DNA from 2 places in the Paraburkholderia sp. RHO2 genome. Region 2 is predicted to be linked to the other one. Evidence: riboswitches for the same ligand, from Rfam matches in the RefSeq annotation. Region 2 holds a riboswitch; the other holds the start of a gene.
The links. A riboswitch is a leader RNA that binds a small molecule or an ion and turns the genes downstream of it on or off. The one in region 2 is predicted to bind thiamine pyrophosphate.
Positions count from the first base shown of each region.

Region 1: another riboswitch for thiamine pyrophosphate. It lies ahead of ABTV10_RS08265 (TenA family protein); the one in region 2 lies ahead of thiO (glycine oxidase ThiO).

Region 1 is NZ_CP162617.1:1,795,222-1,801,412, reverse strand. Features, by position in the region: gene ABTV10_RS08275 (MarR family winged helix-turn-helix transcriptional regulator) at 1-18, shown strand, start outside; gene ABTV10_RS08270 (carboxylesterase/lipase family protein) at 15-1,601, opposite strand; TPP riboswitch at 1,716-1,812, shown strand; gene ABTV10_RS08265 (TenA family protein) at 1,806-2,534, shown strand; gene ABTV10_RS08260 (ABC transporter substrate-binding protein) at 2,531-3,559, shown strand; gene ABTV10_RS08255 (ABC transporter permease) at 3,537-4,352, shown strand; gene ABTV10_RS08250 (ABC transporter ATP-binding protein) at 4,345-5,118, shown strand; gene ABTV10_RS08245 (chymotrypsin family serine protease) at 5,351-6,046, shown strand; gene ABTV10_RS08240 (hypothetical protein) at 6,043-6,191, opposite strand, start outside.
Region 2 is NZ_CP162617.1:4,468,370-4,474,560, reverse strand. Features, by position in the region: gene ABTV10_RS20910 (glycosyltransferase 87 family protein) at 146-1,387, shown strand; gene ABTV10_RS20905 (hypothetical protein) at 1,414-1,830, shown strand; gene thiE (thiamine phosphate synthase) at 1,851-2,543, opposite strand; TPP riboswitch at 2,570-2,692, shown strand; gene thiO (glycine oxidase ThiO) at 2,691-3,758, shown strand; gene thiS (sulfur carrier protein ThiS) at 3,770-3,979, shown strand; gene ABTV10_RS20885 (thiazole synthase) at 3,981-4,730, shown strand; gene ABTV10_RS20880 (pentapeptide repeat-containing protein) at 4,888-5,430, shown strand; gene ABTV10_RS20875 (ABC transporter ATP-binding protein) at 5,541-6,191, shown strand, end outside.

The DNA.
Region 1 (6,191 bases), 2.7 Mb from region 2:
CTGTCGGACTGGTCCTAGCTGAACCCCATCACCTCGTCGCCCCAGGCGACGCGCATCGCGTGGTCGGGGTCCTGCACCAGGGTGTCGTGGTTGTCGATCAGCAGCGTGGCGCGGCCGGCCTCGGTGTACGGCGCCCAGTGCTTGGAGCCGTCGAGGGCGGCCGGGACCGCGTGCCGGGCGAATGCCAGCCACCGCCGTTGCACCCGGCCGGACACCTCGGATGCGCTCTTGCGGCCTCCGAGCCAGAAGGTCGGGTCCGGGTTGAGGGTCCCGAAATTGCCGAATACGTAAGGCAATTCGGTCGCGTGCCCCGCACCGACCCGGGCCGCCTTGAGCAGCGGGGTGGAGTGGTCGAAGCGGTACACCCACGTCGGCGAGTGCCTGCTGTGCGCGTCGGCCACCCACAGGGCGGGCATCCGGAACGCCGCGTCACGCGAAATCGCCAGCACCCCTCGCGGTTTGGTGTTGTCCGGGTACGCGGCGACGATCTCGGCGAGCCGCACCGGCGAGAGCCCGGGATTGTCCTCGGCCAGTCCGGCGAACATCTGCTGGACGGCCTCGGAGCTGACCGGCAGCAGCGGCGAGCGCATGAACTTGAAGATCGACGCCTCGTCCTTGTTGGAGCCGATGATCAGCGGGATCCGGTGCGAGTACCCCTTCTGGAACGCCGCCACCGGATAGTGCGGGACCAGGTCGCGGTCGACCACCGGTGCCATCGCGAGCGTGCCGGGCACCCGGGTCGGCACCTCGTCGACGAGGATGTCGCCGGCCTTCACCAAACGTGCGGCCGGCATGTCCATCAGGTCGCCGATCCTGCCGACCGGCAGGTCCAGGATCTCGAGGTAGCGGCGAGTGACGTTCGCAGCACGTTCGGCGCCGTACACCGACGTCGCCGGCGGACTCTGCGAGATCGCCCGGTGGAACAACCCCTCCGCCTTGGGCACCGTCATCAGGGTGGTGATCGCGCCACCGCCCGACGACTCGCCGAACAGCGTCACCTCGTCCGGGTTCCCACCGAACACCGCGATGTTGTCGCGGACCCACTCGAGTGCCGCGATCTGGTCCCGCAGGCCCAGGTTGGACTCGAACGTCCGGGCCGCGGTGGAGAACGAGGACAGGTCCAGGAACCCCAGCGTCCCGAGTCGGTAGTTGAACGTCACCACCACGACGTCGCCGCGCTGAGCGAGCAGCCGACCGTCGTAGATCGCCTGCGCGGACGAGCCCAGGACGTAGGCACCGCCGTGGATCCAGACCATCACCGGTCGCGGTGTGCCGTCGGGCCGCGGCGCCCAGACGTTGATCGTCAGGCAGTCCTCGTCGATGCGCATCGACGGGTCGAGCGGGACGGAGGTGTCGTGCCCCTGCGGCGCCATCGCGCCGAACGCACGGCCGTCGAGCACGTCGCTCCACCGCTCGGCCGGCACCGGGGAACGGAAGCGCAGGTCTCCCGTCGGGGCCATCGCGTAAGGGATGCCCTTCCACGCGAACACCGGTCCGGAAACGCCTCCGCCGTATCCGCGGACCGGGCCGAGCGACGTCTCGACGACGAGCGTCTCGGGGCCACGGGACGCCCCCGTCTCCAGGACTTCCACAGCTTCCATGACGCGCCCCTCCTCACCTCCGACACGTGGTCGGAGCCGTCCGTCGGTCGGTCCCCCGCACGACAGAACAGCCGATTGCCAAGGTACCAATCCTGCGGTGCTAAGGTCGGCTCGTTCACTGACACGGGGTGCTCCGCACGGGCGGGGCTGAGATCACACCCGGGAACCTGCATCAGGTAATGCTGACGAAGGGATGTCACGGCGATGACGACGCCTGTCCACGACACATCTGTCCACCTCGCCCCAGCGGGCTCACGCTTCACCGATCTGCTGTGGGAGCGAAGCGCCGTCCTGCGTGCGGCCATCGACGACATGGAGTTCCTGCGCCGCCTCGGCGACGGCACCCTGCCGCTCGAGGTGTTCCGCACCTACATCGAGCAGGACTCGCTCTACCTCGCCGAGTACGCGAAGGCCCTCGCGCTGCTGGCCACCAAAGCCCCGGACCCCCGTACGGCCGCGTTCTGGGCGACGTCGGCCGCGACGGCCGCGGTCGTCGAGACCGAACTGCACGAGGGGCTCATGAGCAGCGGCGTGCTGCCCGAGCGCATCGGCGAACCCGAGCACTCACAGGCCTGCCTGGGGTACGTGTCGTACCTGACCTCGACCGCGTCCACCGAGCCGTACCCGGTGGCGGCCGCGGCCGTCCTGCCGTGCTTCTGGATCTACGCCGAGGTCGGACGCCGCCTCGCCGCCGACGCGCACGAGGTGCTCGCCGCCGACCCCACACACCCGTACGCGCAGTGGGTCACCACGTACGACGACCCGGCGTTCCACGAGTCCGTGGCCACGGCACGACAGCTCGTCGACGCTGCCGCGGACGCCGCGACGCCCGAGCAGCGCGAGGCGATGGTCCGCGCGTTCGTCATAGCGACGCGCTACGAGTTCATGTTCTGGGACACCGCCCTGAACCCGCAGCCCTGGCCGGCGTCGTGACGACGGTGTCGCGGTTGCGCCGCGCCCTGGCCACCTCGGCGATCGTCGCGTCGGCGCTGAGCATCCTCACCGGATGCGGGGGTTCCGACGATTCCGGCGATACCATCCGCTTCGCCCTCGACTGGACGCCGAACACCAACCACACCGGTTTGTACGTGGCCCTGCAGGAGGGCTACTTCGCCGACGCCGGGCTGAACGTCGAAGTGCTGCCGTACAACAACACGTCGCCGGACACGCTCGTCGACGCCGGCAACGCCGAATTCGGTACCAGTTTCCAGGATTCGGCCACGTTCTCCCGCGCCGCCGGTGCGCAGACCGTGTCGGTCCTGGCGCCGCTGCAGCACTGGGCCACGGGCATCGGGGTCCGAGCGGACCGCGCCGACCTCGCGAGCCCGAGGGATCTCGACGGCAAGACGTACGCCGGCTTCGGCGACCCGGGCGAGCGGGAGACGCTGCGCCAGGTGATCCGGAACGACGGCGGCACAGGCGACTTCGAGACCGTCGTGCTCGGGACCTCCGCGTACGAAGCCGTATACGGCGGGCAGGCCGACTTCACGGTGTCGTACTTCGCGTGGGAGGGCGTCGAGGCGGCGCGCCGCGGCACCCCGATGCGCTACTTCCACTACACCGACTTCGGGTTCCCCGACGCCTACGCGATCGTCGTGAACGGCAACGAGAAGTGGCTCGCCGAACACCCCGAGCAGGCCCGCAAGTTCGTGCAGGCACTCCAGCGCGGCTACCAGGTGGCCGCCGACGATCCGGACCGCGGCGCGAAGGCCCTCATCGACGCGAACCCGGGGGTCTTCAGCGACGAGGAGTTGGTGGTCGAGAGCCAGCGGATGCTGGCGGCCGACTACATGAAGGACGCATCCGGCCGGGTCGGAACTCAGACGCGGGAGCAGTGGGCCGGGTACTCGGGATTCCTGTACGAACACGGACTGCTCGCCGGCCCCGACGGCAAACCACTGACGGCGGAACCGGATTGGTCGACGTACTTCACCGATGAGTATCTCGCGACCCCGTAAGCGCGACGCGACGACCACCGCCGGCCCGGTCCGCCGGCTACTTCCGGCGGTGGTGGTCGCACTCGCGCTCGTCGCGGCGTGGCAGGTCTACGTGACGATCAGCGGGATCCGCCCTCAGGTGCTGCCGTCGCCGGGCCGCGTGCTCGAGCAGGGCTGGGCCCACCGCGACGACATCGCCGTGCACGCCTGGGCGACGCTGCAGGTGACGCTGATCGGGTTCGCGGTCTCGTTGGTCGTGGCGTGGGCGCTCGCGATCCTGGTCGACTTCTCGCCCTGGCTGCGAAGGGCTTTCGTGCCACTGTTCGTGGTGTCGCAGACCCTGCCGATCATCGCGATCGCGCCGCTGATGATCATCTGGTTCGGCTTCGGCCTGCTGCCCAAGGTCCTGGTCATCGCGCTCGCGACGTTCTTCCCGATGGCGATCGGGCTCGTCGAGGGGTTCGCCTCGGCCGATCGCGAGGCCGGCGCGCTGCTGCGCAGCATGGGCGCGTCGAAGTGGCAGCAGTTCCGGTACGTGCGGTTGCCGTCGGCCCTCCCCCGGTTCTTCACGGCGCTGCGCATCGGCGTCACCTACGCGGTCGTCGGCGCCGTGTTCGCCGAGTATGTCGGCGCGAGTTCCGGACTCGGCATCTACATGAGCGTGCAGAAGAACTCGTTCCGCACCGACCTGGTCCTCGCGGCCGTCCTGGTGACCGCGACCATCAGTGTCGCCCTGTACCTGTGCACGTTCGCGATCGAACGGGTCGTCGCGCCGTGGATCCAGCAGCCACGGCAGGAGGCGCGTCATGACTAGCGATCGTTCCGAGGCCCCCGTCGTCGAACTGTCGTCGGTCACCAAGTCGTTCGGCGCCCGGCAGGTACTCGACAGGGTCGACCTCGCGGTCCGCCCGGGCGAGTTCGTGTCCGTCATCGGCCCCAGCGGGTGCGGCAAGAGCACCCTCTTCGGGATCGTCGCGGGCCTCGAGGCACCGGATTCGGGCCGCGTCGCGGCCCCGACGTGCGCGCACATGCCGCAGAAGGACCTGCTCTTCCCGTGGCGATCGGTGCTCGACAACACCACCCTCGGCCTCGAGGTGCAGCGCATGCCCCGCGCACAGGCCCGCGCCCGCGCCGCCGAGCTGTTCCCGCGGTTCGGGTTGGCCGGCTTCGAGGACGCCCGGCCGCACGAGCTTTCCGGGGGAATGCGCCAGCGGGCCGCCCTGCTGCGAACCGTCGTGCAGGATCGTTCGGTCCTGCTGCTCGACGAACCGTTCGGTGCGCTGGACTCGCTCACCCGGACCGAGATGCAGACCTGGCTGCAGGACGTGTGGCAGCAGTACCGCTGGACGGTCCTGATGATCACGCACGACGTCCGGGAGGCGGTGTTCCTGTCGGACCGGGTGGTCGTGTTGTCCGCCCGGCCGGCGGCCGTGCGCCGCGAGGTGGTCGTGGACCTGCCCCGGCCACGGCAGCTCTCGATCGTCACCTCCCCCGAGTTCGCCGCGATCGAAGGCGAACTGATCGAGGTCCTCCACGAGGAGTCCCGCCGGGCGCTGGCGGAGCAGGAGACCGCCGGCTGACCGCACGTACCGTCCGGTCCCCCTCCTGGGCATCGAAATCCCTTCCGGTTCAATAGGAACCGGTCGGTTCATGTCCAATCGAGACAATGCTTCGGGCCCCTCGACGGATCGATGTATCCTCGTTACTCTTCTGTTATGGCGCTGGGAGCGGAAACGTAATCCCTCCCCCAGGCGCCGGTTCTCCACCTCGTCTCCCGGGTGCCCGTCACCCGACAGGAAGCAGAAGATGACGATGACGAAACGAGTCCTGCTGGCCACGCTCGCCGCCTGCGCCGCGCTGGTGCCGGCATTGGCCATCACCCCAGCCGCGTCCGCGGCGCCAGGAACGGTCTCCAACGGAATCGCGTGGACGGCGAATCCGGACGCCGGACCGTCCAACCCGATGGCGAATCAGGAATACTGCACCCTCGGCGTCGTCGGCACCGACGACCTCGGCAACAAGATCGCGATCTCCGCGGGGCACTGCGTATCCACGGCCGCCGGTGGTGCGACCGACTTCCCCGACGGCGCAACGGTTTACCGCTTCGGGCCGACCGGGACCGGGGATCCGATCGGAACCATCGCCTACCGCGATCCGCGCATCGACTACGTCGTGATCGAGCTGAACCCGGACGTGGTCCTCTCCTCGAACGGACCGGAAGTGCGCATCGACAGCATCGGGCCGTCCACCCCGGAGGGCATGCTGTGCAAGGCCGGCGTACGGACCGGGGTGACGTGCGGGCCGATCTACGGACAGGCCGCGCCCCGGATCAACTCGGCCGTCACTGCCAACGGTGGTGACTCGGGCGGCCCCGCGTTCGTCAACGACACCCAGCTGGTGGGCATGACCCGGGGGCCGTTCGAGTTCATCGACTTCGCCTCGGTACTCGACAGCATCGCGGCGCAGCCCAACCCGATCGGCAAGGGCTTCACCGTCACGAACAACTAACCCTGGGCGCCGATCAGTTCCTTGGCGGCGGCCACGGCGGCCGGCCCGTCCAGCGACGGCACGTCGTCCCACTGCCCGCCGGTGATCGTCACCTTGACGTCCGGCGTCACGACCGTGGTGACGGTCACCCCGGCGACGGCCGTCG
Region 2 (6,191 bases):
GGTGGCGCGTAACACCGCCGCGCGCGAGCGCGAACTCCCGGACAGGGGAGTGGTGCTCGGCGGTGCCCGTTCGGTGGGGATCGACATTGTTGCTTAGGCTTTGTATGTAGATCCGGCCGGGGACGATCGACAAGGGGGCTGGCAGGTGTTGCGCAGCGGTGAGGCACAAGAAAACGAAACGTCTTTCCGGGCAGGGCACCTCGTCGCGCTCGGATTGTGGGCGCTGACGTCGGCGATCCTCGTCCTCACGACGGTGCGCCCGTGGATGCCGGAAATCGGCCTCTTCGCCGGCGGCGCCGACCTCGACGTCTACCGCGACGGCGCGCGGCACGTCATGGAGGATCTGCCGCTCTACACCCAGCCCGTCATCCACGGCCTGCTGTACACGTACACGCCGTTCTCGACGCTGGTGTTCGTGCCGTTCGGTCTGCTACCGCTCGGCTACGACAAGTACATCTGGATGGCGGTCAACCTGGCGTTGCTGGTCGGGATCGTCGCACTGTGCTGGCGGATGCTCGGTTACCGGATCACGCCTCGCCTCGTCGGAATCTCGACCCTGCTGGCGGTGGTGTGCACGTTCCTCGAACCCGTCCGCACGACACTGTTCTACGGGCAGATCAACCTGGTCCTCATGGCGCTGGTGCTGTGGGACGTCTCCCGCGACGAGCGGAGCCGGATCAGGGGCATCGGCGTGGGGATCGCGGCCGGCATCAAGCTCACCCCCGCATACTTCGTGCTCTACTACCTGGTGCTTCGCCAGTGGCGGGCGGCCGCCGTGGCGATCGGGACGATCGTGGCCACGATCGGCGTGAGTTGGCTCGTGCTGCCGGACGATTCGCGGCAGTACTGGACCGACACCTTCTTCGAGTCCACGCGGATCGCGGAGGATCAGCACCCGTCGAACCAGTCGATCCGCGGGGTCGTCGCGCACCTGACCGGGCAGGCGACGCCGGTCGCGGTGTGGCTCGTGCTGGCCGCGCTCGTCGTGGCGGTGAGCATGTGGATCGTGGTGCGCCTGCACCGCGACGGCGAGCGCCTGCTCGCGATCACGGTGGCGGGTCTGAGCGCCGCGGCGGTGTCGCCGTTCTCGTGGAGCCACCACTGGGTGTGGTTCGTGCCGCTGCTGGTCTACATCGTGCACCGGGCGCTGACGAACCCCTGGTGGTGGCTCGGGGCGGCGGTGATCTACCTCGGGGCCGGCGCGTGGCCGTACCGGTGGGACGAGCGCGTCGTGGTGGTCGGTCTGTTCCTGTTCCCGCCGCAGTGGTCCGTCGCCGACATTCTGATGAACATCTATCTGTTGCTGTACGCGGTGGTTCTGACCGGGGCCGGGGTCGTCGCCTTCCGCGGCACGGAACCGTCTGGTCAGCACCCAGTGGCAGCGTGATCCGGGCATCCTGTCACCATTCCGGCATGAAACTTCGACACCTGATCGCCGCCGCACCCGTCGCTCTGCTCGTCCTCACCGGCTGCAGCGACAGCGACGCGGACACGGCCGCATCGCCCTCGACCGAGACCTCCGCCGCCACCGCAAACCTCGTCGACGCCGCCGTCAAGGAGATGTGCGGCCAGGTCGCGGTCTTCATCGACTCGTCCGAGCAGGCCGCCCAGGCCGCCGGGCAGCCCTTCGACCGCGCCGCGAAGGGCGAAGAGTTCCTGGGGCTGCTGAAGACGAGCTCGGGCGCGTGGGTGGGTGCCTACAACGCGCAGGCCGAGGCGGCGGGACAGCCGCTGTTGGACCCGGCGACCGCGACGTGGGAGGACATGCCCGCAGACAGCCGCGCCATGATCGAGAAGTCCGTGCAGTCGGGCGTCTCCGGCACCTGCTGATCCGAGGAGAGCGGCCGAGGTCAGCCGCGCAGGGTGTCGGACAGCGCCCGCGCGGCGGCCTCGGGGTCGTCGGCCTCGGTGATCGCACGCACGACGACGACGCGGGTGGCGCCGGCCTCGAGGATCTGCGGCAGCCGCTCCTGGTCGACGCCGCCGATCGCGAACCACGGGCGGGCGGGCGCGGCCTCGGCGGTGCTGCGCACCAGTTCGATGCCGGACGCCGTCCGCCCCGGCTTGGTGGGTGTGGCCCACACCGGACCGGTGCAGAAGTAATCGACGTCCTCCTCGATCGCCGCGAGGCTGGCCTGTGCGCGGTTGTTCGTGGAGCGGCCGATCACGACGTCGGGGCCGACGATCCGGCGGGCGTAGTGCACGGGCAGATCGTTCTGGCCCAGGTGCAGCACGTCCGCGCCCGCGGCGAGCGCGAGATCGGCCCGGTCGTTGACGGCGAGCAGCGCGCCGTGGCGGCGCGCGGCGGCACCCAGTACCGCGAGGGCAGCGAGCTCCTCCTTCACCTCGAGCGGCCCGAACTCCCGCTCGCCGGCCGAGCCCTTGTCGCGGAGCTGGACGATGTCGACGCCGCCGGCCAGTGCGGCCTCCACGAAGTGCGCCAGATCGCCCTTGTCCCGGCGGGCGTCGGTGCAGAGGTAGAGGCGCGCGTCGGCGAGGCGTTCGCGCGGTGTGGGGTGCTTGACGGTTTGGGAGGCGTGCACACTTGGAACGGTAGTCTCTACTGCGGACTAATCAACACGGGAGTCCCAGGAGCACAGCACTGTGCAAGGGGCTGAGAGGGGGCCTGCCGGCCCCGACCGTCATACCTGACCCGGATCATGCCGGCGCAGGGAGTGAGGTGGAAAAAGGTGACCCGATCGGTATCCGTCGTCGGAGGCGGTGTCATCGGCCTGTCCGTCGCGTGGCGCGCCGCACAGCGCGGTTGGACGGTTCGGTTGTACGACCCGGCGCCCGGTTCGGGCGCGTCGTGGGTCGCGGGCGGGATGCTCGCGCCGCTGTCGGAGGGCTGGCCCGGTGAGGAGAAGGCCCTCGCGCTCGGGGCGGCGTCGTTGCAGCGGTGGCCGGACTTCGGTGCCGAGCTCGAGCGCATCGCAGGCGTGACGCTGTTCACCTCGGACGACTCGCTGACCGTCGCGCTGGACGCCGCCGACGCCGCCGACCTGCACACGATCGCCGACTGGGTGGCCGAGCAGGGGCACGAGCTGCGCATCCTGAACCGCGCCCAGATCCGGGAACTCGAGCCGTCGCTCGGCCGCGGAATCCGACTGGCACTGCAGGCGCCCACCGAGCTGGCCGTCGACAACCGGCTCCTGGTGCGGGCGCTGCGGACCGCAGCGGTCGAGGCGGGCGTCGAGCTGATCGAGCAGGCGGTGACCGATCTGGACAAGCTCGCCACCGACCAGGTGGTGCTGGCGGCGGGATCGAACTCCGCGCAGCTGTGGCCGGATCTGCCGGTGCGGCCCGTCAAGGGTGAGATCCTGCGGCTGCGGGCGCGACCCGGGGTGACGCCCGCTCCGCTGCGCACCATCCGCGGCAGCGTGCACGGGCGGCCGTCGTACCTCGTCCCGCGCGCCGACGGAATCGTCGTCGGCGCAACGCAGTACGAGTCGGGACATGACACGCAGGTCACCGTCGCGGGCGTGCGGGACCTCATCGCCGACGCCGAGGCGTTGATGCCCGCGATCGGCGAGTACGAGCTGTACGAGGCGAAAGCCGGTCTGCGCCCGATGAGTCCGGACAACCTGCCGATCATCGGCCGCGTCTCGGACCGGGTGGTACTGGCGACCGGGCACGGGCGCAACGGCATCCTGATGACCCCGGTGACCGCGGACGCGACGGTCGCGATCCTGGACGGCACACCATTGGCCGAGGCGGAAAGTGCCACCGCCGAACGATTTTCACCCGCGAAGGCATGAGTGAGGTTTGGATGAGTGAGTTGATCGGGATCACCGTCAACGGTGAGGACCGCGAGTTCGACGGACCGCTGACGGTCACGCAGCTGCTCGAGCGGTTGGACCTGCCGCAGCGCGGCATCGCCGTCGCGGTCGACGGCGCGGTGTTCCCGCGCGGTCGTTGGTCCGAATCCGTGGGCCGCGGGTGGGAAATCGAGATCCTCACGGCGGTGCAGGGTGGCTGAGATGGACAAGCTGACGATCGCCGACCGGACCTTCGGCTCACGCCTGATCATGGGCACCGGAGGCGCCGCGAACCTCGCGGTGCTCGAGGAGGCTCTCGTCGCGTCGGGCACCGAACTGACCACCGTCGCGATGCGCCGGGTCGACGCCGCGGGCGGCACGGGTGTGCTGGACCTGCTGCGCAGGCTGGACATCGCCCCGCTGCCGAACACCGCCGGGTGCCGCGGTGCGGCGGAGGCGGTCCTCACCGCGCAGCTCGCGCGGGAGGCGCTCGAGACCGACTGGGTCAAGCTCGAGGTCATCGCGGACGAGCGCACACTGCTCCCCGACGCGATCGAATTGGTCAGCGCGGCAGAGCAGTTGGTGGACGATGGGTTCACCGTCCTGCCGTACACCACCGACGATCCGGTGCTCGCCAAGCGGCTCGAGGACGTCGGCTGCGCCGCGGTGATGCCGCTGGGTTCGCCGATCGGCACCGGCCTGGGCATCTCGAACCCGCACAACATCGAGATGATCGTCGACGCCGCGAACGTTCCCGTCATCCTCGACGCCGGCATCGGCACCGCGAGCGATGCGACGCTGGCGATGGAGTTGGGCTGCGACGCAGTGCTGCTCGCGACGGCCGTCACCCGCGCGAAGGACCCGGCGCTCATGGCGTCGGCGATGCGCGGCGCGGTGACCGCCGGCTTCGAGGCGCGGCACGCCGGGCGCATCCCGAAGCGGTTCTGGGCGCAGGCGTCGTCGCCGATGTGACGACGGTCCCCTGTGTCGCGCGGGCGCGCACCGCGCGTTTCGGGAGGTCCGTCCGCGCCACGCCGATAACGGAATGATCCAAAATCCCGGAGGTCCGGGCGTTGCGCCCTAGGCTGGGTGAGGCCAGGTCGGTTTCGCTGCTGCGATAGGACGTGCCATGTCGACGATGCTGAACGCAGATCTCCTCCGTCTCCTCCGCTCGGATGTCGTGGCGTGGAACGCCCGACGTGACGAGTTGCCCGATGCCCCGGACCTTCACGGTCTGGACCTGTCGGGAGCGGACCTCGCCGGGGCCAATCTCACCGGTGCGAATCTGGTCGGCGCCGACCTCTCGGGCGCGGACCTGACGGCTGCCGAGTTCGGCGGAGCCGACATGACCGGAGCCAACCTGTCCGGGGCGGTCGCCGCGGACGCCGACTTCAGCAAGGCGTACCTGACGAACGCGAAGCTGACCGGTGCGGTACTCACGTTGTCGTTCCTGACGTCGACCTACCTGGCGCACGCGAACCTGGCCGGGGCCGATCTGTCGGGTGCGTACATGACGGGTGCGCATCTCGAGGACGCCGACCTGACCGGGGCGCGGTTGGCGGGCGCGTACCTCGCACACGCCGATCTGACGGGCGCGTTGCTCTCGACGGCCGACGTGAGTGGTGCCGATCTGACCGATGTGACGATGCCGGACGGCGCCGTCCGGGCCTGACCGGGGTGATCCCCGACACTCTCTCGGGGTGTACGTCATCCCTGGGTATGACTCGGTTGTAGACCCGAGACCGATGCGCAGGTAGGGACGTTTCGGGCAGAGTGTTGCTCATGATTGAAGTGAGGGGACTGACGAAGACCTACGGGTCGACGAGAGCGGTGGACGATCTCACGTTCTCCGTGAAGCCCGGAATCGTCACGGGCTTCCTCGGCCCGAACGGTGCCGGCAAGTCGACGACCATGCGGATGATCCTCGGCCTCGACAAGCCGACGTCGGGCACCGCATTGATCGAAGGCGTGCCGTACCACCAGCTCAAGCAGCCGCTGCGCACGGTCGGCGCGCTGCTCGACGCCAAGTGGGTGCACCCGAACCGCTCGGCCAAGGCGCACCTGCAGTGGATGGCGGCGGCCAACTCGCTGCCCATGTCGCGCGTCGACGAGGTGCTGCGCCTCGTCGGCCTGACGGAGGTCGCGGGCAAGAAGGCCGGCGGTTTCTCGCTGGGCATGTCGCAGCGACTCGGCCTGGCCGGGGCGCTGCTGGGCGATCCCAAGGTGCTGCTGTTCGACGAGCCGGTCAACGGTCTCGATCCCGAGGGCATCGTATGGATCCGCAAATTCATGCAGAGCCTGGCCGCGGAGGGCCGCACGGTCCTGGTCTCGAGCCATCTGCTGTCGGAGATGTCGCTGACCGCAGAGCATCTCATCGTGATCGGTCGCGGCCGGTTGATTGCGGACACGAGCGTCAAGGACTTCGTCGACCGC